4 regions of the Streptomyces canus genome follow, and region 3 is predicted to be linked to each of the others. Evidence: riboswitches for the same ligand, from Rfam matches in the RefSeq annotation. Region 3 holds a riboswitch; each other region holds the start of a gene.

Evidence for each region. A riboswitch is a leader RNA that binds a small molecule or an ion and turns the genes downstream of it on or off. The one in region 3 is predicted to bind cyclic di-AMP.
Region 1: another riboswitch for cyclic di-AMP. It lies ahead of OG841_RS13030 (M23 family metallopeptidase); the one in region 3 lies ahead of OG841_RS07550 (M23 family metallopeptidase).
Region 2: another riboswitch for cyclic di-AMP. It lies ahead of OG841_RS19665 (transglycosylase SLT domain-containing protein); the one in region 3 lies ahead of OG841_RS07550 (M23 family metallopeptidase).
Region 4: another riboswitch for cyclic di-AMP. It lies ahead of OG841_RS19320 (hypothetical protein); the one in region 3 lies ahead of OG841_RS07550 (M23 family metallopeptidase).

The regions. Positions count from the first base shown of each region.
Region 1 covers NZ_CP107989.1:2,932,186-2,937,755, reverse strand. The annotation lists gene OG841_RS13045 (DNA gyrase/topoisomerase IV subunit A) at 1-588, opposite strand, end outside; gene OG841_RS13040 (M16 family metallopeptidase) at 913-2,313, shown strand; gene OG841_RS13035 (M16 family metallopeptidase) at 2,310-3,698, shown strand; cyclic di-AMP (ydaO/yuaA leader) riboswitch at 3,890-4,056, shown strand; gene OG841_RS13030 (M23 family metallopeptidase) at 4,070-4,822, shown strand; gene OG841_RS13025 (GntR family transcriptional regulator) at 5,012-5,570, shown strand, end outside.
Region 2 covers NZ_CP107989.1:4,367,233-4,372,802, forward strand. The annotation lists gene OG841_RS19655 (peptide MFS transporter) at 1-587, shown strand, start outside; gene OG841_RS19660 (CocE/NonD family hydrolase) at 607-2,601, shown strand; cyclic di-AMP (ydaO/yuaA leader) riboswitch at 2,871-3,046, shown strand; gene OG841_RS19665 (transglycosylase SLT domain-containing protein) at 3,050-3,532, shown strand; gene OG841_RS19670 (HAD family hydrolase) at 3,529-4,341, opposite strand; gene OG841_RS19675 (LacI family DNA-binding transcriptional regulator) at 4,647-5,570, opposite strand, start outside.
Region 3 covers NZ_CP107989.1:1,614,841-1,620,410, reverse strand. The annotation lists gene OG841_RS07570 (helix-turn-helix domain-containing protein) at 1-144, shown strand, start outside; gene OG841_RS07565 (DUF6126 family protein) at 141-263, shown strand; gene OG841_RS07560 (tyrosine-protein phosphatase) at 277-1,074, opposite strand; gene OG841_RS07555 (alpha-galactosidase) at 1,282-3,357, shown strand; cyclic di-AMP (ydaO/yuaA leader) riboswitch at 3,655-3,826, shown strand; gene OG841_RS07550 (M23 family metallopeptidase) at 3,829-4,755, shown strand; gene OG841_RS07545 (DUF6250 domain-containing protein) at 5,279-5,570, shown strand, end outside.
Region 4 covers NZ_CP107989.1:4,305,011-4,310,580, reverse strand. The annotation lists gene OG841_RS19340 (hypothetical protein) at 1-1,162, shown strand, start outside; gene OG841_RS19335 (hypothetical protein) at 1,517-2,014, opposite strand; gene OG841_RS19330 (hypothetical protein) at 2,275-2,421, opposite strand; gene OG841_RS19325 (hypothetical protein) at 2,726-3,241, opposite strand; gene OG841_RS19320 (hypothetical protein) at 3,553-3,792, opposite strand; cyclic di-AMP (ydaO/yuaA leader) riboswitch at 3,800-3,987, opposite strand; gene OG841_RS19315 (hypothetical protein) at 4,333-4,590, opposite strand; gene OG841_RS19310 (TRADD-N-associated membrane domain-containing protein) at 4,856-5,570, opposite strand, start outside.

The DNA of each region.
Region 1 (5,570 bases), 1.3 Mb from region 3:
CGGCGCCATGTTGGTGGCCATGCCGACCGCGATGCCGGAGGAGCCGTTCACCAGCAGGTTCGGGAAGGCGGCGGGCAGCGCGCCCGGCTCCTGCTCCTGGCCGTCGTAGTTGGGCGCGAAGTCGACCGTGTCCTCGTCGATGGACTCCGTCATCAGGCTCGCGGCCTCGGCGGCGCGGCACTCGGTGTACCGCATGGCGGCCGGCGGGTCGTCATTGCCCAGCGAACCGAAGTTGCCGTGCCCGTCTACCAGCGGCACGCTCATCGAGAAGGGCTGGGCCATGCGCACGAGGGCGTCGTAGATCGACGCGTCGCCGTGCGGGTGCAACTTACCCATGACCTCGCCGACCACGCGGGCACACTTCACATAGCCGCGGTCAGGGCGCAGGCCCATCTCGTTCATCTGGTAGACGATGCGCCGGTGCACCGGCTTGAGGCCGTCGCGGGCGTCCGGGAGCGCGCGGGAGTAGATGACCGAGTACGCGTACTCGAGGTACGAGCCCTTCATCTCGTCCACGACGTCGATGTCGAGGATCCGCTCCTCGTACGAGTCGTCGGGCGGCGGGGTCTTCGTGCTGCGGCGGGCCATCGCTGCCGGCTCCTCTTTTCTGGTCGCTCGCCTACGGGTCGCTCACGGCCCTTTGGCTCACTCTTGCTGAAGCGTGAACGGGATCTGACGCGGACCATTGTGGACCGCGGCACTGACAGTCCGGGCCAGGACCCGACTGAGGCGCCCGGCCCGGCGCCGGCACAGCGCCTCCCTCACGATTGCCCGCAGGCTACGCGATCCGCTGTGGGCGTACGCGCTCCGGGAACTTCGCCGAGGGTCCGCACGCTTGCATACAGTGGCAGGACCGGCAGGACAACCGCGGTTTCCACGACCGCGACCGCGATCGAAGGGACGTACATGCCCATGGGTCACACGGCCACAGACCAGGCAGGCACCGGGGGCCTGACAGCGACCGAGCACCGCCTGGCCAATGGCCTGCGCGTGGTGCTCTCCGAGGACCACCTGACCCCGGTCGCGGCGGTGTGCCTCTGGTACGACGTCGGCTCACGCCACGAGGTCAAGGGACGTACCGGCCTGGCTCACCTTTTCGAGCACTTGATGTTCCAGGGCTCGAAGCAGGTACAGGGCAACGGACACTTCGAACTCGTCCAGGGCGCCGGCGGCTCGCTCAACGGCACCACCAGCTTCGAGCGGACCAACTACTTCGAGACCATGCCCACCCACCAGCTGGAGCTCGCCCTCTGGCTGGAGGCCGACCGCATGGGCTCCCTGCTCGCCGCCCTCGACGACGAGTCCATGGAGAACCAGCGGGACGTCGTCAAGAACGAGCGACGACAGCGCTACGACAACGTGCCGTACGGCACGGCCTTCGAGAAGCTCACCGCCCTCGCCTACCCGGAGGGCCACCCCTACCACCACACCCCGATCGGCTCGATGGCCGACCTGGACGCGGCCACGCTGGAGGACGCGAGGGCGTTCTTCCGCACGTACTACGCGCCGGGCAACGCGGTTCTGTCGGTCGTCGGCGACATCGACCCGGAGCAGACGCTCGCCTGGATCGAGAAGTACTTCGGCTCCATCGCCTCGCACGACGGCAAGCCCGCGCCCCGCGACGGTTCCCTGCCCGAGACGATCGGCGAGCAGCTGCGCGAGGTCGTCGAGGAAGAGGTCCCGGCACGCGCCCTGATGGCGGCCTACCGGCTTCCGCACGACGGCACCCGCGCGTGCGACGCGGCCGACCTCGCCCTCACCGTTCTGGGCGGCGGCGAGTCCTCCCGCCTCTACAACCGGCTCGTACGGCGCGACCGTACGGCCGTCGCGGCCGGCTTCGGCCTGCTGCGCCTGGCCGGTGCGCCCTCCCTGGGCTGGCTCGACGTGAAGACCTCCGGTGACGTCGAGGTTCCGGTCATCGAGGCGGCCATCGACGAGGAGCTCGCCCGGTTCGCCGAGGAGGGCCCGACAGCCGAGGAAATGGAGCGCGCCCAGGCCCAGTTGGAGCGCGAGTGGCTGGACCGGCTCGGCACCGTCGCGGGCCGCGCCGACGAACTGTGCCGCTTCGCCGTCCTGTTCGGCGACCCGCAGCTCGCCCTGACCGCGGTACAGCGCGTCCTCGAGGTGAGCGCCGAGGAGGTCCAGGCGGTCGCCAAGGCCAAGCTGCGCCCCGACAACCGCGCGGTGCTCGTCTACGAGCCCACCGCCCCGGCCGAGATCGCCCAGAGCGCCGAGGACGCCGAGGGCGCCGAAGACCCGGAGTCCGCGGCCGCCGTGGAAGCCACCGACGAGAACGAGGAGGCGGCCAAGTGACCGAGCTCGCCGCGATGGAATTCCACCCGCAGCCGCAGGCGGGCGAGCCCAAGGTCTGGGCCTTCCCCGCCCCCGAGCGCGGGACGCTCGACAACGGCCTCACCCTCCTGCGCTGCCACCGCCCCGGCCAGCAGGTCGTCGCCGTCGAGGTGCTCCTGGACGCACCCCTGGACGCCGAGCCGACCGGCCTGGACGGCGTCGCCACGATCATGGCGCGCGCCTTCTCCGAAGGCACCGACAAGCACTCCGCCGAGGAGTTCGCCGCCGAGCTGGAGCGCTGCGGCGCCACCCTCGACGCGCACGCCGACCACCCGGGCGTCCGCCTCAGCCTCGAAGTGCCGGCCTCCCGCCTCGCCAAGGCGCTCGGTCTGCTGGCCGACGCCCTCAGGGCGCCCGCGTTCGCGGACAGCGAGGTCGAGCGGCTCGTCCGCAACCGCCTGGACGAGATCCCGCACGAGCTGGCCAACCCGTCCCGCCGCGCCGCCAAGGAGCTCTCCAGGGAGCTGTTCCCGGCCGACTCGCGCATGTCGCGCCCGCGCCAGGGCACCGAGGAGACGGTCGAGAACATCGACTCCGCGGCCGTGCGCGGCTTCTACGAGAAGCACGTGCGCCCCGCCACCGCGACCGCCGTGGTGGTCGGCGACCTCACCGGCATCGACCTTGACGCCCTGCTCGGCGACACCCTCGGTTCCTGGACCGGCTCCACGGGCCGGCCGCGGCCGGTGCCGCCGGTGACCGCCGACGACACCGGCCGGGTCGTCATCGTGGACCGCCCCGGCGCCGTCCAGACGCAGCTGCTGATCGGCCGCATCGGCGCCGATCGCCACGCACGCGTGTGGCCCGCGCAGGTGCTCGGCACGTACTGCCTCGGCGGCACCCTCACCTCCCGCCTGGACCGCGTCCTGCGCGAGGAGAAGGGCTACACCTACGGTGTGCGCTCGTTCGGTCAGGTCCTCAGGTCCGCCCCGGACGGTTCGGGCGCCGCGATGCTCGCCATCAGCGGCTCCGTCGACACCCCGAACACCCTTCCCGCCCTGGACGACCTGTGGAAGGTGCTGCGCACGCTCGCCGAAGGCGGTCTCACCGACGCCGAGCGCGATGTCGCCGTACAGAACCTCGTCGGTGTGGCGCCGCTCAAGTACGAGACCGCGGCGGCCGTGGCGAGCACGCTGGCCGACCAGGTCGAGCAGCACCTGCCGGACGACTACCAGGCGACTCTGTACCAGCAGCTCGCCGCGACCGGCACCGTCGAGGCCACCGCGGCCGTCGTGAACGCCTTCCCGGTGGACCGGCTGGTGACGGTCCTGGTCGGCGACGCGGCCGCCATCAAGGAGCCCGTCGAGGCCCTCGGTATCGGCGAAGTCAAGGTCGTCACGGCCGAGTAGAGGAATCCGACCTCGGGGGCCCTGGTGACGCATGCGTCACCAGGGCCCTCAGATGTCCGAATTGGGCAGGAGGTTGCCTGTCTGCCCTGTGGGATGCGCTACAAACGCCGTGATCCGTTTGGGGATTGAATGTGGCCCCGCTTAGCGTCCTCTGGGCTGTCCGTCAGGCACTGCGCCGCGCCCGCGGCACCGGACAGTCATCGCCGAGTCCCCGCATGGCGCGAGCCAGGGGAGCCGGGGACCCACATCACGTGTCCCTGGGGTGAATCGGACGCCCGCGCGAGCCGCGAGGGAGTCCGTAGGAGACCTTCCTGCTCCGAACCCGTCAGCTAACCCGGTAGGCGAGAAGGAAGGAAAGGACCAGCCACCACATGGCGTTCACCTGCGCCACCGGGAAGCACCGTCGTCCCAGCCGCATGAAGCGCACCACCGCCCGCGCGGCGGGCGTCGCGGCCCTCGCCACCACCGGCGTCATCGGCACCATCGCCGCCCCCGCACTCGCCGCCGACAACTCTGTCGAGCAGACCGGCCTCATGCCCGTCGTCAGCGTCGGCGACTCCCTCGCCGACCAGCTCGACGCCCAGGCCGCCGCCCAGGCGCAGGCCGCCGCGCAGAAGAAGGCGGCGGCGGAGGCCAAGAGGAAGGCCGAGGCCCGGGCCAAGGAGGAGCGCGAGGCCAAGGAGCGAGCCGCCCGTGCGGCCGAGCGCAAGCGCCTCAACAGCTTCGTCGTCCCGATCTCCGGCTCCTACATCTCGACCGGCTACAAGACCGGCGGCTCCCTGTGGTCGTCCGGCAGCCACACCGGTGTCGACTTCCACGCCGCGAGCGGCACCTCCGTCCACGCGGTCGGCCGCGGCACGGTCGTTGAGGCCGGCTGGGGCGGGTCGTACGGCAACGAGATCGTGATCAGGATGGCCGACGGCACGTACACCCAGTACGGCCACCTGTCGTCCATCGGCGTCTCGGTCGGCCAGTCGGTCACCCCGGGCCAGCAGATCGGAGTGTCCGGCGCGACCGGCAACGTCACCGGCCCGCACCTGCACTTCGAGGCGCGCACGACCGCCGAGTACGGCTCGGACATCGACCCCGTCGCCTACCTGCGCTCGCACGGTGTGAACGTCTGACGACCCACCGCGCGATCTCCGCGAGGCCCCGGCTCCCCCGAGCCGGGGTTTCGTCGTTTCCGCGGCCCCGTTGTCCAAAAAATATCCCCGGATTCCGGTCCGCCGTCGGAAATTCCCGTTCATTGCAATAGAGTCACTGAACACACGTCAATCGGCGACGTTTCACGGGGATTAAGACGGAGGTCGGACATGCGTATTCCGGCGCACTCGGTATGCACGGCGATCCGGGACGACATCGTCGCCGGTGTCTACGAGCGCGGCAGCCGGCTCACCGAGGAACTGCTCGCCCGCCGCTACGGCGTCTCCCGTGTCCCGGTCCGGGAAGCCCTGCGCACGCTGGAGGCCGAGGGCTTCGTGGTGACGCGGCGGCACGCGGGCGCGTGCGTGGCCGAACCGACCGAGCAGGAGGGTTCCGACCTCCTGGAGATGCGGATGCTCCTCGAGCCGCTCGGCGCCTCCCGGGCCGCCCAGCGCCGCACCGAGGCCCATCTGAAGGTGCTGCGCGGCCTGGTCAGGCTGGGCCAGGAGCGGGCCAGGCGGGGCAACAGCGAGGATCTGCGCTCCCTGGGGGGCTGGTTCCACGAGACGCTCGCCCAGGCCTCCGGAAGTCCCGCGCTGACCTCGATGCTGACCCAGCTGCGGCACAAGATCGCCTGGATGTACGTCGTGGACGCGCCGGCCAACCCCGCGGAGTCCTGGGCCGAGCACGGCGCGATCGTGGACGCGGTGGCCCGCGGGGACGGGGAGC
Region 2 (5,570 bases), 2.8 Mb from region 3:
TCTTCAACTTCATCCTGTTCCAGGCGTATTCGACGATGATGCTCCTCGCCTCCACGAACGCCGGGACGACGATCCTCGGCTTCGACTTCCCGGCGAGCTGGTACGCCTCCGCGCTGGGCGCCTTCGAGGTGGGGCTCGCGCCCGTGGTCGCCGCCCTGTGGGTGCGCATGGGCCACCGCCAGCCGCACGCGTCCCACAAGATCGCCGCCGGAGTGGTCCTCGGCGGCCTGTCGTTCCTGCTGATGGTGGTGCCGACCAGCGGAAACGGCAGCGACGACTACCTGATGTCCGCCTGGTGGATCGTCGGGTCCTACTTCCTGCTGGGCCTCGGCGACATCCTCCTGGAGACCTCCGGGATGTCGGCCACCACCAAGCTCGCCCCGGTGGCCTTCGCCGGCCAGACCATGTCCCTGTGGTTCCTGTCGCTCGCCCTGGCGAACGGCATCCAGGCCCAGACGGTGAAGCTCTACGACGACGTCTCGCACCCGGCCTACTTCGGCGTCAACGGCGCGATCGCGGTGGCCGCGGGCCTCGCGGTGATGGCCGCCGCACCCTGGCTGCGCCGCACCATGCACCCGGTGCACTGAAACCGACGGGACCCCACCGATGCACATCCGTACGTCCTTCCCCTACGAGACGACCCACGACGACGTCCGTATCCCGCTGCCGGACGGGACGCTCCTGTACGCACGCGTGTGGCGACCCCTCACCCCCGAACCGGTACCCGCGATCCTCGAATACCTGCCCTATCGCCTCACCGACTGGACCGCTCCCCGCGACTGGCAGCGCCACCCCTGGTACGCGGGCCACGGCTACGCCTCCGTGCGCGTCGACGTGCGCGGGCACGGCAACAGCGAGGGCGTGCCGGGTGACGAGTACTCCGCGACCGAGCTCGCCGACGGCGTCGAGGTCGTCAACTGGCTGGCCGCGCAGCCCTGGTGCGACGGCAGGGTCGGCATGTTCGGCATCTCCTGGGGCGGCTTCAACTCCCTCCAGATCGCGGCCCTCGCACCCGAGCCGCTCAAGGCGGTCGTCACGGTCTGCTCCACCGACGACCGCTATGACAACGACGTGCACTACATGGGTGGTTCCGTCCTCGCGGTGGACATGCACGCCTGGGCGGCGACGATGCTCGCCTTCGTCTCCCGGCCGCCGGATCCGCTCCATGTCGGCGACGGATGGCGGGACATGTGGCTGGGGCGGCTCGAACAGGTCGACCCGTTCCTCCACACCTGGCTCGACCACCAGACGCGCGACGCCTACTGGCGCCACGGCAGCGTCTGCGAGGACTACGGCGCGATCGACGCGGCCGTCCTCGCGGTGGGCGGCTGGCACGACCCGTACCGCGACACGGTCCTCAGACTCGTCGAGCACCTGCCCGCCGAGCGCGTGCGGGGGCTCATCGGTCCGTGGTCCCACCAGTACCCGGACCGCGGCCTGCCGCCCGGCCCGGCGATCGGCTTCCTCCAGGAGACCCTGCGCTGGTGGGACCAGCACCTGAAGGGCGTCGACACCGGCATCATGCGGGAACCGCTCCTGAGGGCCTACGTGAGCGACTCCCACCCCCCGGCCACGGTCTACGACACCCTGCCCGGGCGCTGGGTCGGCGAGCCGACGTGGCCTTCCCCGAACGTGACGACGGTGTCGTACGGCCTCCAGGGCCCTGCCGTCCTGGTCCGCTCCCCGCAGCACACGGGTGTGGACGCCGGCCGTTTCTTCCCGTTCGGGAACGACGCCGATCTGCCGCCGGACCAGCGGGAGGAGGACGCGCGTTCGGCCTGCTTCGAGTTCGCGGTGGGTGAGGAGACGTGGGTGCTCGGGCGGCCGCGGGTGCGGCTCAGGGTGACCTCGGAGGTGTCGCGCGGACAGGTCGTCGCGCGACTGTGCGACGTCGCCGCGGACGGGTCGTCGACCCTGGTCACGCGGGGCGTGCTGAACCTCTCGGCACGCCATGGGCGGGACCGGGCGGTGCCCTGGGAGCCGGGCGCGACGCAGGAGGTGAGCTTCGAACTGAACGGCATCGGGCACGCCTTCCCGCCCGGCCACCGCATCAGGCTCGCCGTTTCCTCGGCGTACTGGCCGTGGATCTGGCCGCAGCCCGGGTCGCAGGCGGGATTCACGCTGGAGCCGGCGGGGAGCTTCCTCGAGCTGCCGGTACGCGCGCGTGAAGCCTCCTCGGACATCGCGTTCGAGGAGCCGGAGCAGTCCGAGCCGCTCGGCGTGAGCCACCCCGCGACCTTCGACGAGCCGCGCCCCGAGCGCCTGGTCGTCCGTGACGTGGCCAAGGGTGAGTGGCGTCTTGAGGTCGACCCGCGGTACGGCGGCACGCGCGTGTACCCCGACGGCCTGGAGTTCACCGAGGACGCGCTGGAGACGTACACGATCGACGAGAACGACCCGCTGTCCGCCCGCACCCGCTCGGACTGGTCGATCCGGCTGCACCGCCCGGAGCTCGCCTGGGAGGCGACCGTCCGGACCCGCTCGGAGATCACCTGCGACGGGACGGACTTCCACGCCTCGAACGAGGTCGTCTGCACCGACGGCGGTGAGGTGGTCTTCCACCGGACGTGGGAGAAGCGGATCCCACGGACGGCCGGTTGACCACGAGTTGAGCACTCTTGACCGTTTTACCCCTCTTGCGCTCCGCTGTGACTTGGCCCACGCGGACAGGGGAACGGGCGCCGATCCGGAATCTGCCGATCCGCCTTTGCCGACACCCCAGTTGAGGCTTGGCGACCGCAAAGGATCAAGTGCCCCAAATGCCTCCTACCAAGGTCAATAGGCATCGCATGTGAATTCGCCACTTGTTCCGGACATGTGCTCTCGCATACGTTCCCGGCCTGTCGGGCGGACGCCGAATCCTGCCACCGCCCGTACACCCACCGAGAAACCAGGGCAGGAGCGGGGGACCCAGGTAAGCCGCCGGACCGGGCGTCTTCGGACATACCGGTACGGCTCGGGGTGAAGTCATGCCTTTCGTAGGCGTGGCCGGGCAACTCCAGCCCGAACCCGACAGCTCACCTCGCAGGCGCCGGAGAGGAACTTCGCCATGTCTGCTGCCGCTCAGCACCGACGCACCCGTACCAGCCGTCTCGTCCGCAAGCTCGCCGTCGTCGGCACCGGAGCCGCCGTACTCGCGCTCCCCCTCATCGGCGCGACCAGCGCGTCCGCGGCCACCCCGACCGTGCAGACCGCGGCCACGCTCGGCTACCCCGACACCCTGGACGGCTGGATCCGCGCCTCCCTCGCCGTCATGGCGGAGCACGGGATTCCCGGCTCCTACGACGGCATCTACCGCAACGTCATCCGTGAGTCCTCCGGCAACCCCTGGGCCATCAACAACTGGGACTCCAACGCGGCCGCCGGTACCCCCTCCAAGGGCCTGCTCCAGGTGATCGACCCGACCTTCAACGCCTACCACGTGGCCAACACGTCGTGGGACCCGTACGACCCGGTCGCGAACATCACCGCGGCCTGCAACTACGCGGCCCAGCGGTACGGGTCCATCGACAATGTCTGGGGCGCCTACTAGGCCTCGGGAAACAGTCTTTCGAGGACGACGGCGATGCCGTCGTCCTCGTTCGACAGGGTCACCTCGTCGGCCACGGCCCTGAGTTCGGGGTGGGCGTTGGCCATCGCGACGCCGTGGGCCGCCCAGTCGAACATGGGAATGTCGTTGGGCATGTCCCCGAAGGCGATCGTCATCCCGGGCCCCAGGCCCAGGTGTTCGGCGGCCAGCGCGAGGCCCGTCGCCTTGGTGATGCCGCATGGCTGGAGTTCGACGGTCCCGGGCCCCGACATGGTGACCGTGGCCAGTGAGCCCACCACCGAACGTGCCGTGACCGCCAACTCGTCGTCGGACAGGTAGGGATGGCGCAGCAGCACCTTGCTGATCGGCTCGCACCACAGGTCGTCGCGCCGGCCGACCCGCACGGCCGGCAGGGTCGGATGGGGCATCAGATAGCCCGGCTCGATGAGGGTGAGCCCGTCGACACCGTCCTGGTCGACGGCCGCGTACACCTGGCCGACCTCGGCCTCGATCTTCTCCAGCGCGGTCTCGGCCAGTTCCCGGTCCAGGGTCACCGACCACAGCAGACGGTCCGCGCCGGCGTCATACACCTGCGCGCCCTGCCCGCACACCGCGAGCCCCGTGCTGCCCAGGACGTCGAGGAGCGGCCGCACTCTGGGCGCCGGCCGTCCCGTCACGACGAGATGCCGGGCCCCACCCGCGGCCACCCGCGCGAGGGCGGCCAACGACCGGTCGGAGAGGGTGTCGTCGGCGCGGAGCAGCGTGCCGTCCAGGTCGGTGGCGATCAGTGCATATGCGGGGGAGGCGGCCATGATCAGAGAATACGGATGGTTGGCCCCTGCGACTCGACGCGAACCGGACGGCTGCTGCTTTCACATCCGTTGACCGCAGTTCCGGTTCCGGCGGTACGGCGGCACGGGACGGCCCCACCGGCATGCGCCAGGAGACCGGGCACGGCCGGTCGGGGCATGTCCCGTGCGGCTCCGCCCTGTTGACGCGGCGGCCGGCCGGGGGGCGGTGCGGAACGGCCAGGCCTCCGTGCGCCGCGTCACCATGCGTTGCCGTGCGCCCGCCTGCGTCGTGCGGGCCCGTCATCGCACCGCGCCTCGGCGGAGCGCTACGCCGAGTCCCGGAGCACCAGTTCCGTCGGGAGGATCACCCCGGCCGTGTCCTCGCCGGCGATCTGGGCGAGGAGCATGCGGACCATCTCGGCGCTGATGCGGTCGAAGGGCTGGCGCATGGTGGTGAGGGCGGGATCGATGGCGGTGGCCGCGGGTGAGTCGTCGAAGCCGCCGACGGTGATGTCACCCGGGACCGAACGCCCTGCCTGCTGAAGGACGTTGACGACACCCAGGGCCATGAGGTCGGAGGCGACGAAGACGGCGTCCATGTCGGGGGCCTGTGCCAGCAGGCGGCGGGCCGCCCGTTCGCCGCCGCTGCGCCGGAAGTCGCCCTCGACCACGAGCGCCGGGTCGTAGGGCAGGCCCGCCTCGGCGAGCACGTCCCGGTAGCCGGCCAGCCGGTCGGGGCCGCCCGGCATGTCCAGCGGCCCGGTGACCATGCCGACGCGGCGCCGGCCCCCCGTGAGCAGATGGCGGACCATCTCCTGCGCGCCCTCGCGGTCGGCGGCCGCCACGTAGCTCACCTTGGAACCGAGCCCTATCGGCTTGCCGCACACCACCAACGGGATCCCGGCGTCGTGGAGTTCGGCGGCGACCGGGTCACCGCTGTGGTTGGAGAGCAGCAGCACGCCGTCGACGTGACCCGAAGTGATGTACCGGGTCAGCCGGCGCCGGTCGTCGTCGCTCTCGGCCAGCATCAGCAGCAGCGGGATGTCGTGCTGGGCGAGCCGCTCGGTGCAACCCCGCAGCAGGACGTTGAAGTTGGGGTCCTCGAAGAACTTCTCCTGGGGTTCCGTCAGCAGGAACGCCACCGAGTCCGACCGGCCGGTACTGAGGCTGCGCGCATGCCGGTTGACCACGTAACCGGTCTTCCTGATGGCGGCCTCCACGGCCCGCCGGGCGGCGGGCGAGACGTAGTG
Region 3 (5,570 bases):
GACAGCGCGCACTTCGACTCGCTGACCCCGCACCGCATCGCCGCCCAGGATCCCGACGGAGTCGAGCTCCTGTTCGTCCACACCCTGTTGCAGAGTCCCACGGCCACGCTGTGCCTGGGCCCCACCCCTGGAGAGACCCCATGAAAGACATGGAGGAGAAGTTCCCCCGCGCCCTGTGGGTGCGCCTGATCGTCTACATCGCCGTCGGCCACGTCTTCGCGGCCTTCATCTACTTCCTCTTCGAGGTGGGGGCCGGACAGTAGCGGCCGTACGGCTCTAGTCGAGCAGCCGGTCCCGCAGCCGCTCGCGGATCTCGGGAGTCAGGCCGAGGCCCTCCTCCAGATACACCTCGACGCTGCCCCATGTCTCCTCGATGGTCTCGAAGGCCGCCGACAGGTACTCGGCGCGCGCCTCGAACAGGGGACTGAGCAGCTCCATGACCTCGGGGGAGTAGGCGTCGGCGGAGGTGCTGGTGCGGCGCACCTTGTAGCGGCGGTGCTTGGCGTTCGACTCCAGGTAGTCGGCGACGATCGCCTCGCGCTCCACGCCCAGGGCGAGCAGGGTCACCGCGACGGACAGCCCCGCGCGGTCCTTGCCGGCCGCGCAGTGCATGAGGGCGGGCACGCTGTCCTCGGCGAGAGAGCGCAGCACCTGGGAGTGCTCGGCGGTGCGCTCCTTGATCATCGTGCGGTAGGAGTTGATCATCCGCTGCGCGGCCCTGCCGTCGCCGAGGAGTTCGCGCAGCTGCTCTATGTCCCCGTCGCGGACCATCTTCCAGAACCAGGTGCCCTCCGCCGGGTCGCTCAGCGGCAGGTTCACATTGGCGACGCCCGGCAGCTCGACGTCCGGGCCCTCCAGCTTCTGGTCCGCCGCGTTGCGGAAGTCGAAGATCGTGTGCAGACCCAGGGAGGCCAGGAAGGCCGCGTCGTCCTCCGTCGCGTGCGCCAGGTGACCGCTGCGGAACAGCACGCCGTACCGCACCCGCCGTCCGTCCGCCGTCCGCAGTCCGCCCACGTCACGGAAGTTGCGGACACCTGCCAGCTCCGGTTCGGTCGACGGGATCTGCTGCGTCACGGGGGCTCCTCCCAGCCGGGCACCGTCGGCGCTGCTCGTCGACGGGCACGCTCTCGACCATACGACATGGGTTCCTGGGGCAATGAGTTGTCCACAGGGCCGGCAATGACTTGTCCACAGCCGTTGCAGCCGGGGCGGGTGGCCATTGATGATGTTGGTGCCTGAGTGCACCTGTTGGCACCTGTTCGAATCTGTGAGGGAAGCACGATGCTGGAGATCGCCGAGAACGGCCGTACATGGATTCTGTCCGGGCCGACCAGCAGTTACGCCCTGCACCTCACCGCCGAGGACGAGCTGCTGCACCTGCACTGGGGCCCGCGGATCGCCCTCGCCGACGCCGAGGCCCTCGCGGTGAGCCCGCTGCCCGATTACCGGCCCTTCGAGGCCCCGCTCGACGGACGCGAGGAGTACCCCGTCGAGGGCGGCCCCCGCTTCACACGCCCGGCCCTGTCCGTGCGCACCGACGAGCGGCGCGGCACCGAGTGGAGCTTCGAGGCGTACGACACCGAGGGCGACGAACTGCGGCTGCGGTTCCGCGACGGCGGGCTGACCGTCACGCTGCACTACCGGATGCGCCACGACGTCCTGGAGCGCTGGGTGACCCTGGACAACCAGGACCCGGCACCCGTCGAGCTGCTGCGCGCCGACTCCGCCACCTGGACCCTGCCCGACCGCGAGGACGGCTGGCGGCTCTCCCAGCTGCACGGCCGCTGGGCCGCCGAGTCCCTGCTCACGCAGACCCCCCTCACCTACGGCGAGAAGGTCATCGGCAGCCGCCGCGGCCACACCGGGCACCAGCACCTGCCCTGGGTCGCCCTCGACACCGACGCCACCGAGGAGCGCGGCGAGGTCTACGGTGTCGCCCTCGGCTGGTCGGGGTCCTGGCGGATCGCCGTCGCGCAACTGCCCGACGCGCGCGTTCAGATCACCGGGGGCGCCGGATACGACGACTCGGGTCTGCTCCGGCTGGCGGCCGGGGAGTCGTTCACGACCCCTGTCTTCGCCGGTCTCTGGAGCGACAGCGGGTTCGGCGGGGCGAGCCGTGCCTGGCACGCCTACCAGCGGGCGTACGTCATCCCGGGCGCGGACGAGGACCGTCCCGTGCTGTTCAACTCCTGGGAGGCCACGAACTTCGACATCTCCGAGGAGCAGCAGGGCACCCTCGCCCGGCGGGCCGCGGAGATGGGCGTCGAGCTGTTCGTGGTCGACGACGGCTGGTTCGGTGCCCGCACCAGCGACCGGTCCGGGCTCGGCGACTGGGCGCCCAACCCCGACCGCTTCCCGAACGGACTCAAGCCGCTCGCTGAGCACGTGCACGGGCTCGGCATGCAGTTCGGCATCTGGGTCGAGCCGGAGATGATCAACCCGGACAGCGAGCTCTACCGTGCCCACCCGGACTGGGTGCAGTACCAAGCGGGACGAAAGCGGACGGAGTTCCGCAATCAGCTCGTGCTGAACCTCGCGCGCGAGGACGTCCAGGAGTACCTGTGGGGGCAGCTCGACACCCTGCTCTCCTCGGCCCCGATCGACTATGTGAAGTGGGACTTCAACCGCTGCTTCACGGACGCGGGCTGGCCCGGTGACCCCTATCCGCAGCGTCTGTGGGTCGACCATGTACACGGCTTCTATGCCCTTTTGGACCGCTTGCGGGAAGCTCACCCGGGCGTCGCCTTCGAGTCCTGCTCGGGTGGCGGCGGCCGGATCGACCTCGGGGTGCTCAGCCGCACCGACCAGGTGTGGACCTCGGACAACACCGACCCGCTCGACCGCCTGGCCATTCAGTACGGCTTCAGCCAGATCCACCCCGCGCGCGTGATGGCCGCCTGGGTCACCGACAGCCCCAACACCCAGCTCAACGACCGGGTGAGCTCGCTGCGGTTCCGGTTCGTGAGTGCGATGGCCGGGGTGCTCGGGGTCGGCGGGGACCTCGCGGAGTGGACCGAGGAGGAGCTCGCCGAGGCCGGACGGTGGGTGGCTCTCTACAAGGAGATCCGGCCCTTGGTGCAGCGCGGCGACCTCTACCGGCTGCGGCCTCCGCGGGGCGGGCTGAGCGCGGTGCAGTACGCCCTCGGAGACGAGACCGTCGTCCTCGCCTGGCTCCAGGCGCAGCAGTACGGCGAGCCCGTCCCGGCGCTGCGGCTGCGCGGACTCGACCCGACAGCGTCGTATGAATGCCCCGAAACGGGCGAAGTGCACCGAGGGGCCGTACTGCTGCATCACGGACTTCGTACCGGTTTGCGCGGTGACCTCGATGCGACGGTTATCCGACTGCGACGCATCTAGGGCTTCTGTCCGAATTAATAGCTTCCTTCCAATTCCTTCCGGAGTCAGGGTTCCTGTGAATTCGTGACGTGAGGAGCGTCATATCCGTGACGGTGTGTCGCCCGTCATGTTCACGTAATTCGCAGGTTTTTCCAAGGGATTCGGGCCGGGTAACGGGCGTCCGATTCACGCAGGGTGACCGGTAATTCTCTTAAGCGATCAACAGGAACGCATACGCAGGGAACCTCTCACTTGTCCCTTTGCGTCTTGTTCGCTTACGTTCGCCACCGATCCGGTCGGACGCCCAATCCTGCCGCCGAACGGATTCCGCTCACTCACTCACCCGTGCACGGCAGGAGCGGGGGACCCACAGGTAGTTCCGCCTGTTCCGGTCTCCGGAACGGCTTGGGGTTAAGTCGCGTCTCGACGCGGCCGGGCATCTCCAGCCCGCACCCGACAGCTCACCTCGCAGGCGCCGGAGAGGAATTCACCATGCCCGCGAAGGGTAAGCACCGCCGTCCGAAGTCCCAGCGCTTCGTCCGCTCGATAGCCGTCGCCGGAACCGGAGGCGCCGCTCTCGCCCTCCCGCTCATGGGGGCCACCGGCGCGCACGCCGCCACCTCTCAGTCCGTGTCGGAAAAGGCCGTTCAGTCGCTTCCTGTCACGCAGAAGTCCGCCGAAAAGACGGCCGCGAAGAAGAACGCCGCGAAGACCTCGACGGTGCGCACCTATTCGGTGCGCGTCGGCGACTATCTCTCGAAGATCGCCGATGAGCAGAACGTCAGCGGTGGCTGGAAGAAGCTGTACGCCGACAACCGTTCTGCCATCGGCGACGACCCGTCACTGATCCACCCCGGTCTGAAGCTCTCGATCGGCAAGAAGGCCAGGACGGGCACGACGAAGACCGAGTCCTCCGCTTCCTCGTCCTCCTCGAAGGCGAAGAAGACGGAGTCGAAGTCGTCCGCGAATTCGACGGCCGCCACCCAGAGCTCCGCCACCACCAGCTCCAGCGGTTACACCCTGCCGGTCACCGGTGCCACCATCGGCACCGGTTACCGCGTGGCGGGCAGCATGTGGTCCAGCGGCTACCACACCGGCGTCGACTTCGTCGTCCCGACCGGCACCTCGCTGAAGGCCGTGGCCGCGGGCACGGTCGTCTCCGCGGGCTGGGGCGGCGCCTACGGCAACCAGGTCGTCATCAAGCTCAACGACGGCTACTACGCGCAGTACGCCCACCTGTCCCAGCTCTCCGTCTCGGCCGGTCAGACCGTGACCGAGGGCCAGCAGATCGGCCTCTCCGGTGCGACCGGCAATGTCACCGGCCCGCACCTGCACTTCGAGATCCGCACCACGCCGGACTACGGCTCCGACGTGGACCCGGTCGCCTACCTCCGCTCGAAGGGCGTCGCCGTCGGCTGACAACGCCCCCCTGTGCCACCGAAGGCCGGACCCCGATCCCCGGGTCCGGCCTTCGGTGTTCCCGCTGAGCGGCTCTGCGCCTTCATGATCATTTCATTGCGTTCTTGTGGCAGACGTGCTCAGGGCGTCGACAGGCGGGGGAGGGTGGGGACAGAGTGAACTCCGTGGTGGTGCAAGCGCTTTCTGGGGCTTTCGGAGGTCGCTGTGTTGAGAGCTTCGGGCGGCGGAGGGCGATCCGGGCCGGCAACGGGCGGGCTCGACGCGGCGCCAGGAGACTTCAACGGCACCGTCCATCCGGGCGCCCAGGGCACCGCAAGGTGGCGGACCGGATCGTGGCCCTTCCCGGAGGCCGGCACTGATGCACGCCAGGGCCGCCCCGCTGAGCGGGTTCGTCTCCGCGCCCGCCGACCACATCACCGAGTCGCCCGGACCGTGCGCTGCTCGCCGCAATCCACGTACACCAGCTGCCGCCTGGGCGCACAGACTCTTCGTGTGCCCGGGCTCCCGGAAGGAGCCGTCTCCCATGACGACCACGCGTAGAGCCTTCGGATCCCTCGTCGCCGGTTCCGCCCTGGCCGCCCTCGCCCCCGCAGCCGGTGCGAGCGCGTCGCCCCACCACCGTCGCCTCATCGCCCACGACGACTTCCGCCACGGCCTCGGCCGCTGGGCCGTCGAACTGGAGCAGGGCGGCACGGTCACCGCGCAGCGCGGAGTGCTGGAGGTCGACGTGCCCGCCGGCGCGACGATCTGGTTCAGGCAGCCGCTCGAAGGACCGTACGTCCTGGAGTACACCGCCACGCCTGTCTCCGAGGGCG
Region 4 (5,570 bases), 2.7 Mb from region 3:
CGGGCTTGAGGGTGACGATCGCCTCGATGAATCAATAGCTTCTGTGCAAGAACTAAGCTACGAGTTCGACACCCTGGTAACAGACGTTCACGGGGTCGGTAGGCTGGCCCAGAATCGTCAAGAACGCAGCATCGCAAACCTGGTCTCTAGCGCTCTGCTGCGCGGAGGCCGAGGAGTAATCAACTCGGCTGAAGCGGATAATATTTCCACAAGCGTAAGCCAGGGATTTGATGCTGCCAGGCGAGCCGAACCTGGTCCTACGGAACTCGCCGTCGAAACATTCTCGCGACACTTGGCACCTGGAAAATCTCGCCAGATGACGCAGTTCCTCCAGGCAGTCTGGATATCTTCGCACGGCAGACTTGAGGGATTTCCTGGACCTCGCGACCTTTCCGGCGAAATCAGTGATGAGTCACTAGAGTACTTGCTGCACTTCGAACCCATCAACGATCCAGAGTTCTGGCGCGCTCTCGGGGCTTCAGTAACAGTGGACCAGATTTCCAGGTTGCAGGTATCCGGATACCACGAGAACCTACAAAGTCTAGTTCAGAGTAATCTAGACCGGTTGTGGTCGCGAAATCTTAGGCTGAATAGCGGACAGCTACCGATCCCCACAACAAGCGACCGATCTACCTTCTGGTCGGTCTCCCGACAGGCGCTCGCACTGCATGGCGACGACTACATCGCTTATTTCGCGCAGAGTGCGGCGGACCTCAAGCACATCAAGGCAGACAGAGGTCACGGCCTATCAGTGGCAGACATTCGTCAGAGAGCAGAGCACATTCACGTAAGCGAGCTTACGCTTAGGGGTGGCTCGGAGAGTCTGACCGTAGAAGCGCAGGGCCGGCAGAGTGTTCTCGAGACTAAAACGTTCTCATCCCTTCCGGACAGCGTGCTCGTCCCATCTCGCGTAACTAAAGCAACCTCCAACACTCTGAGTGGCCAAGAGATCCATTGCGACTTCATAGAGCGAGATGCACGGGCGGTCACAAGTGCCCGTATCAGCCTTGAGGACTGGCTGCTCGCCGCACTCCCATTGTTGTGGCCAATTAGTTCCGCCGAGCTGCCCAGACTGGCAGACGCCTTTAGAGTTGACCAAGAGGAACTCGCCCTGGTCGAGAACGATCAGCTTCCCGGAATGCAGGATGAGATCGGCGAATGATTGTTGCTGACCCCGCTCAGTTGGCACATCGCTTGAACCGGCGCAGCCTCAGGGCGTCCTTCAGGCTGATTCCCGGCTCCGAGCTTCGTGCCGCCCTTCCGAAATTCGAGCAGACTGGACACCCCTCCGAAGCCTAAGAGCTACTGCAAATCCTGCCTTCACGAATTCCTGGCCAGACCTTTTAAGTTCCTCTCTGACTCGACGACTGGACAGGACACTGCCCGCTACCAACATGCAGGCGATGGCGAACGCGTACCCGCCCTCGGACGGCTCGTAGCGGTGCCTTACTGTCTCAACTCCAGCTTTCTTTGGACGCTTCCTACGCCAAAACCAGAATTTCGGCATACCGCCTCCTCATCGAAAAATCGCGAGCGCCACCAGAAGTCCAATCTGGATAACAAGCAACATGACGCTCACTTCGTAAAGAAAGGCGAATTTCTCAATCTTCACCTTATTTCCTTGGTAAGCAGCATCTAGTTTCCTGGCCATGTCGGCCCTCACGTGGTTGAGACTCCCTGGCGGGGGATCAAGAATGGCCCTGATCGATGGGCCGACATCCCAGTCAGAAGGTTTGAGGATTGACAAACACAAGATGCCGATTATAACCATGACCGCGATAGCCAACCCTGCAAGCACCTTGCCAGGAGTAGCCAAGTTTGCAACCTGAAATCTGCTCGCGGCAGCCGCAAAAGACGTCCCGAGCGCAGAGACTGAGAGCAAATTGCTTGCCCGAAGTCGCTGATTTGTGACAGTGGCGTCCTGGATTTGCAATCCGCGCAGAGCCGCCTCGTATGCCATTAGGGCAATTCCTGATTCTTTCTCTGCTCTGGACTTTTCCTCAGCAGTCGTCATGCCTCATGGTGTTCCCTTGCGAAGGTAGTCGCCTGCTTGGGTAGTCCAATTGGGCTATGTCACGGTGTCTGAAGCGCCGAGACCGCCCTAAGGGTGGCTCAACCACTGGCCCCTCACGACGCGGGCAGCCCTCCGCCCCCTGTTGCTGTAATGACGCCCTGAGTAAGCACACGGGCCCCGCAGCCGCGCATGGTGGTCCCCCGCTTCCGGCCCCGCGGGCCGCATGGCACGCCGAGTCAGCGGCCGCCGACTAGCGGACGTCAGGCGGTGGCCATCCGGTACTCGCCGACCTCGGGAGCCCAGTCGGAGGTGATCGGCGCGATGGGCTCGTTGCCGACGGCCTGCTCGTCGGTCTCGCTCTCGCCCGGCTTGGCGGTCGCGTCGATGTCGCTGTGCTCGTTGCTCATGCGGTCAGCATGGGAGGCGGCTGCGGCCCTTCCGGCCAGCTCGTCAACAGGGTGCCGTCGGTCTCGTCGGTGAGGGTGACGTGCGACTGAGTAAAGTTTCCGTGGGGTCGACGCAGTTGTGCGCGCTACCCCCTCATCGCCCCATTAGCCGCGCATGACCGCAGTTGGCCATTTCGCTCAGCCGTAGTTGCCTAACGTGGTCTCGACCTGGCAACTGCACGCCAGGAAGTCCGAAGCCGCCCTGCCCTCGGGAAGGGGGGCGGGGCGGCCCCGTGATCAGCAGGCGCGGAGGGGCCTACTGACGTCAGGCTGGGTCCTCTGCGATGCAGTGGGCGCACGGCTGCCACCTCGCGGGCACCCCGCCGTCAACCGGGAAAGTCAGCAACTTCCCGCCGCGGTAACCGCGCTGGAACCAGTCGCAGTCGGTGTTGGCGTGGTAGAAGTCGCTCGCATCCGTGGTAATGAACTCGGGGTCGACTTCCCACGTGCCGGGGCGCATGTAGCGGCCGTACCCGTCGTGTCGTACGCCGGCCAGGATGGTGCCGTCCCTGTCGCCCCTGCGCGTAAGGGTGTCGACGCCGCACGCCTCGGCGAACTCGTAGACGCTGAAGTTGGGGTCGTAGTAGCCGAGGACCTGCGCGGCCACCCACATCGCGTTGGTGCGGACGGCGTTCGTTTCCTTCTCGGTGAGGACGCGGTCCCCCCGATTGGTGTCGCCGGTGCGGCTGTGGCCCGCGCGGTCGCGCCGGTAGGGCGCGTCGGACCAGTCGTGATTGTTGATCTCGCGGGCGAAATCGCGCGCAAGCTTACTGAGAGGCATGGTGTCCGCCGATCGGACGTAGCAGGCGCAATCCCCGACGGATGGCGCCACCGCCCCGATAAGGCGGCTCTGTGAAGGTACGCCCCGATATCGGCCACCACAAGAGCGTGCGCGAGTAGCCGGCCTACGGTCCGGGCGGGCAGTGCATGGAGCGCACCGGTCTTGGATCACAAAGAGAGGGGTCCTGGTCTGGATGCCAGGACGCCTCCCGCCTTGTCCGCGTCTCCTACGGGATCACCGTGAAGCTCAGACCTTCCCGTTGGCGCCTCCGGTGGGTGGTGGAGGTTAGCCGACCGCCGACGTACTCTCGGTCAAGACCTGTTGACGTAGGTCAAGGCCACGAAGATGAAGCTGCCCAGCCCGAGTGCAGCTAGAGCCCCTGTGCTGATGGCCTCGTAGTACGAGACCCCCTCCATCGTTCGACGGAGGATGCCCGCGAAGCATCCGCCGATGATCGCGACCAGTATCGTGATCACGGCTTCAGTCTTCCTGTTCCTCGGGGGCTCGTCCCCGGACCCCGAGAGTTGCGGGTTGTTCTGCGTTGCCGTCATGGCTCGCTCTGCCTTCGTCAGCCGCCTGTGAAGGATGACCTGTCGGATTCGGGCTGACAAAGTTGCCCGGCCGCTGACGCGGCTTCACCCCAAGGGCTGCTCGGCCCGGTCATGGCGTGACCGTCCCGGCGACCCGTCGTGCCTGGGTCCTCCACTCCTGCCGATCCACTCCTGTCGACAGAGCATCCGGGCAGCGGCAGGACTCGGCGTCCGCTCAGATGGCCCCGCCGCCGGTGACGGGGGCTTGTCGTGGAAGAGATCGTGACGCACGCCACCCCAAAAGTCCCAACGGAACCGGACGTTTGTGGGGATGGTCACCACTAACCCGTTCGATTGTGGAAAATGATCAATCCTCCCTGGTCAAACGGGGGTTGACGTTCCGTCAGGCGTGGAGGCGTGAAAGAGGCGCGTTCCGCGGGCGCATCGAGGTCAAGGTGGTCTAACCGGCCTGGCGAGACGGGCATGGAGGTGGTGCACCTTGATGCAAATTTCCATTCGACATGCGGGCAACAGGTTGTAAAAAACGTACAAAAAGTACAGTCACTGGCCGCGCTGCTCCGTGCGGTTGAGGCCGCGGGCGAGCTCCTGGAGGATCTGCGGCTCGGACTTACCAGTCATGTGGGCCAACTGTTTAAGCAGCAGCGCGCACAGAGCCGTCGAACCGTCGGCAACCTGGTCCAGATTCCCGTCTGTGGTGCGGCGGTCCGCCATGTACTTGATCATCAGGTCATTGCCGGACACATAGGCGGTCATCGCCTCGATGCCGAGTCGGATGCGGTCGTAGTCGCTCGTCGTCATCGCGTCACACTTCCACGGATGAGGATCGCGCCGCCACCGTCGCGAACTCGACCCCTGCGAGGGAAGGGGGCGGCACGGCCAAGGGCTTACAGGCCTCTGTCACTGAGTACGCGGCGCGAGTGGTCGTGAGTCTGTCGCGGCGCCAGCGGGAGCAGGCGGTGAAGAGGAGACCGTACGGCACCCGGCGACGGAGGGCCGACGGCGGCACCCCCGGGGCCGGCTCCCCGAACGTCGGAGCCACCTCCTTCGATGAAATGGTGACCAACTACGTCTGCGGGGTGCCGTTCAGGGAGCTGGTCTGTTTCTTCGGCGTCCGCTTCTTTGGCTTGGTTTCCTTCGGTGCTTCCACGGCGCCCACGCGATGGGGACCGCTGGCGAGGATTTCGCTGATGATCTGCTTCCGCACCTCGTCCTGGTGCTGTTCCCCGAGCTTTCCGGCGATGCGTTCAGCGGCAAGGTGGTAGCCGTTCAATACTGGTTGGTCGAAATACCGGTTCAACTGGCCGATCGATTCCTTGTACAGGGTCAAGTAGGTCCGGTTGAGGTAGCCCGACAGAAGGGTGCTGAGCGTCGCGATCGCACCGATGAACCAGCGAACCTGCTCGAACGGCACCCATGCGCCTGCGACGGCAGCACCGACCAAGAGGATCATGCCGACGCCCATCGCGATGCGGGACGACTTGAAAGATTTGTCGGCCTGGTCGGTGACGATGCGGTGGTAGGTGTCGATCTGGTCTTGGTTCAGCTGCATGAGCGTAGCGAGCTCGCTGGCCTGTTTCAGCTTCTCCATTGCCTGCGCGTGGAGTTCCCGCTCTTCCGCAAGGCGCTGCGCAAAAGTGACGTTCCGATTCTGCATGTATGTGCGGCGGGTGATGAACCAGGGGATCGCAGCTGCCACAATGAGCAACAGGATGATGAGCCCGATAATTTCGAAAGTGTGGATCGTGCCCGACGAGAGCGAGGGCGCCTTTTGGTCGCCG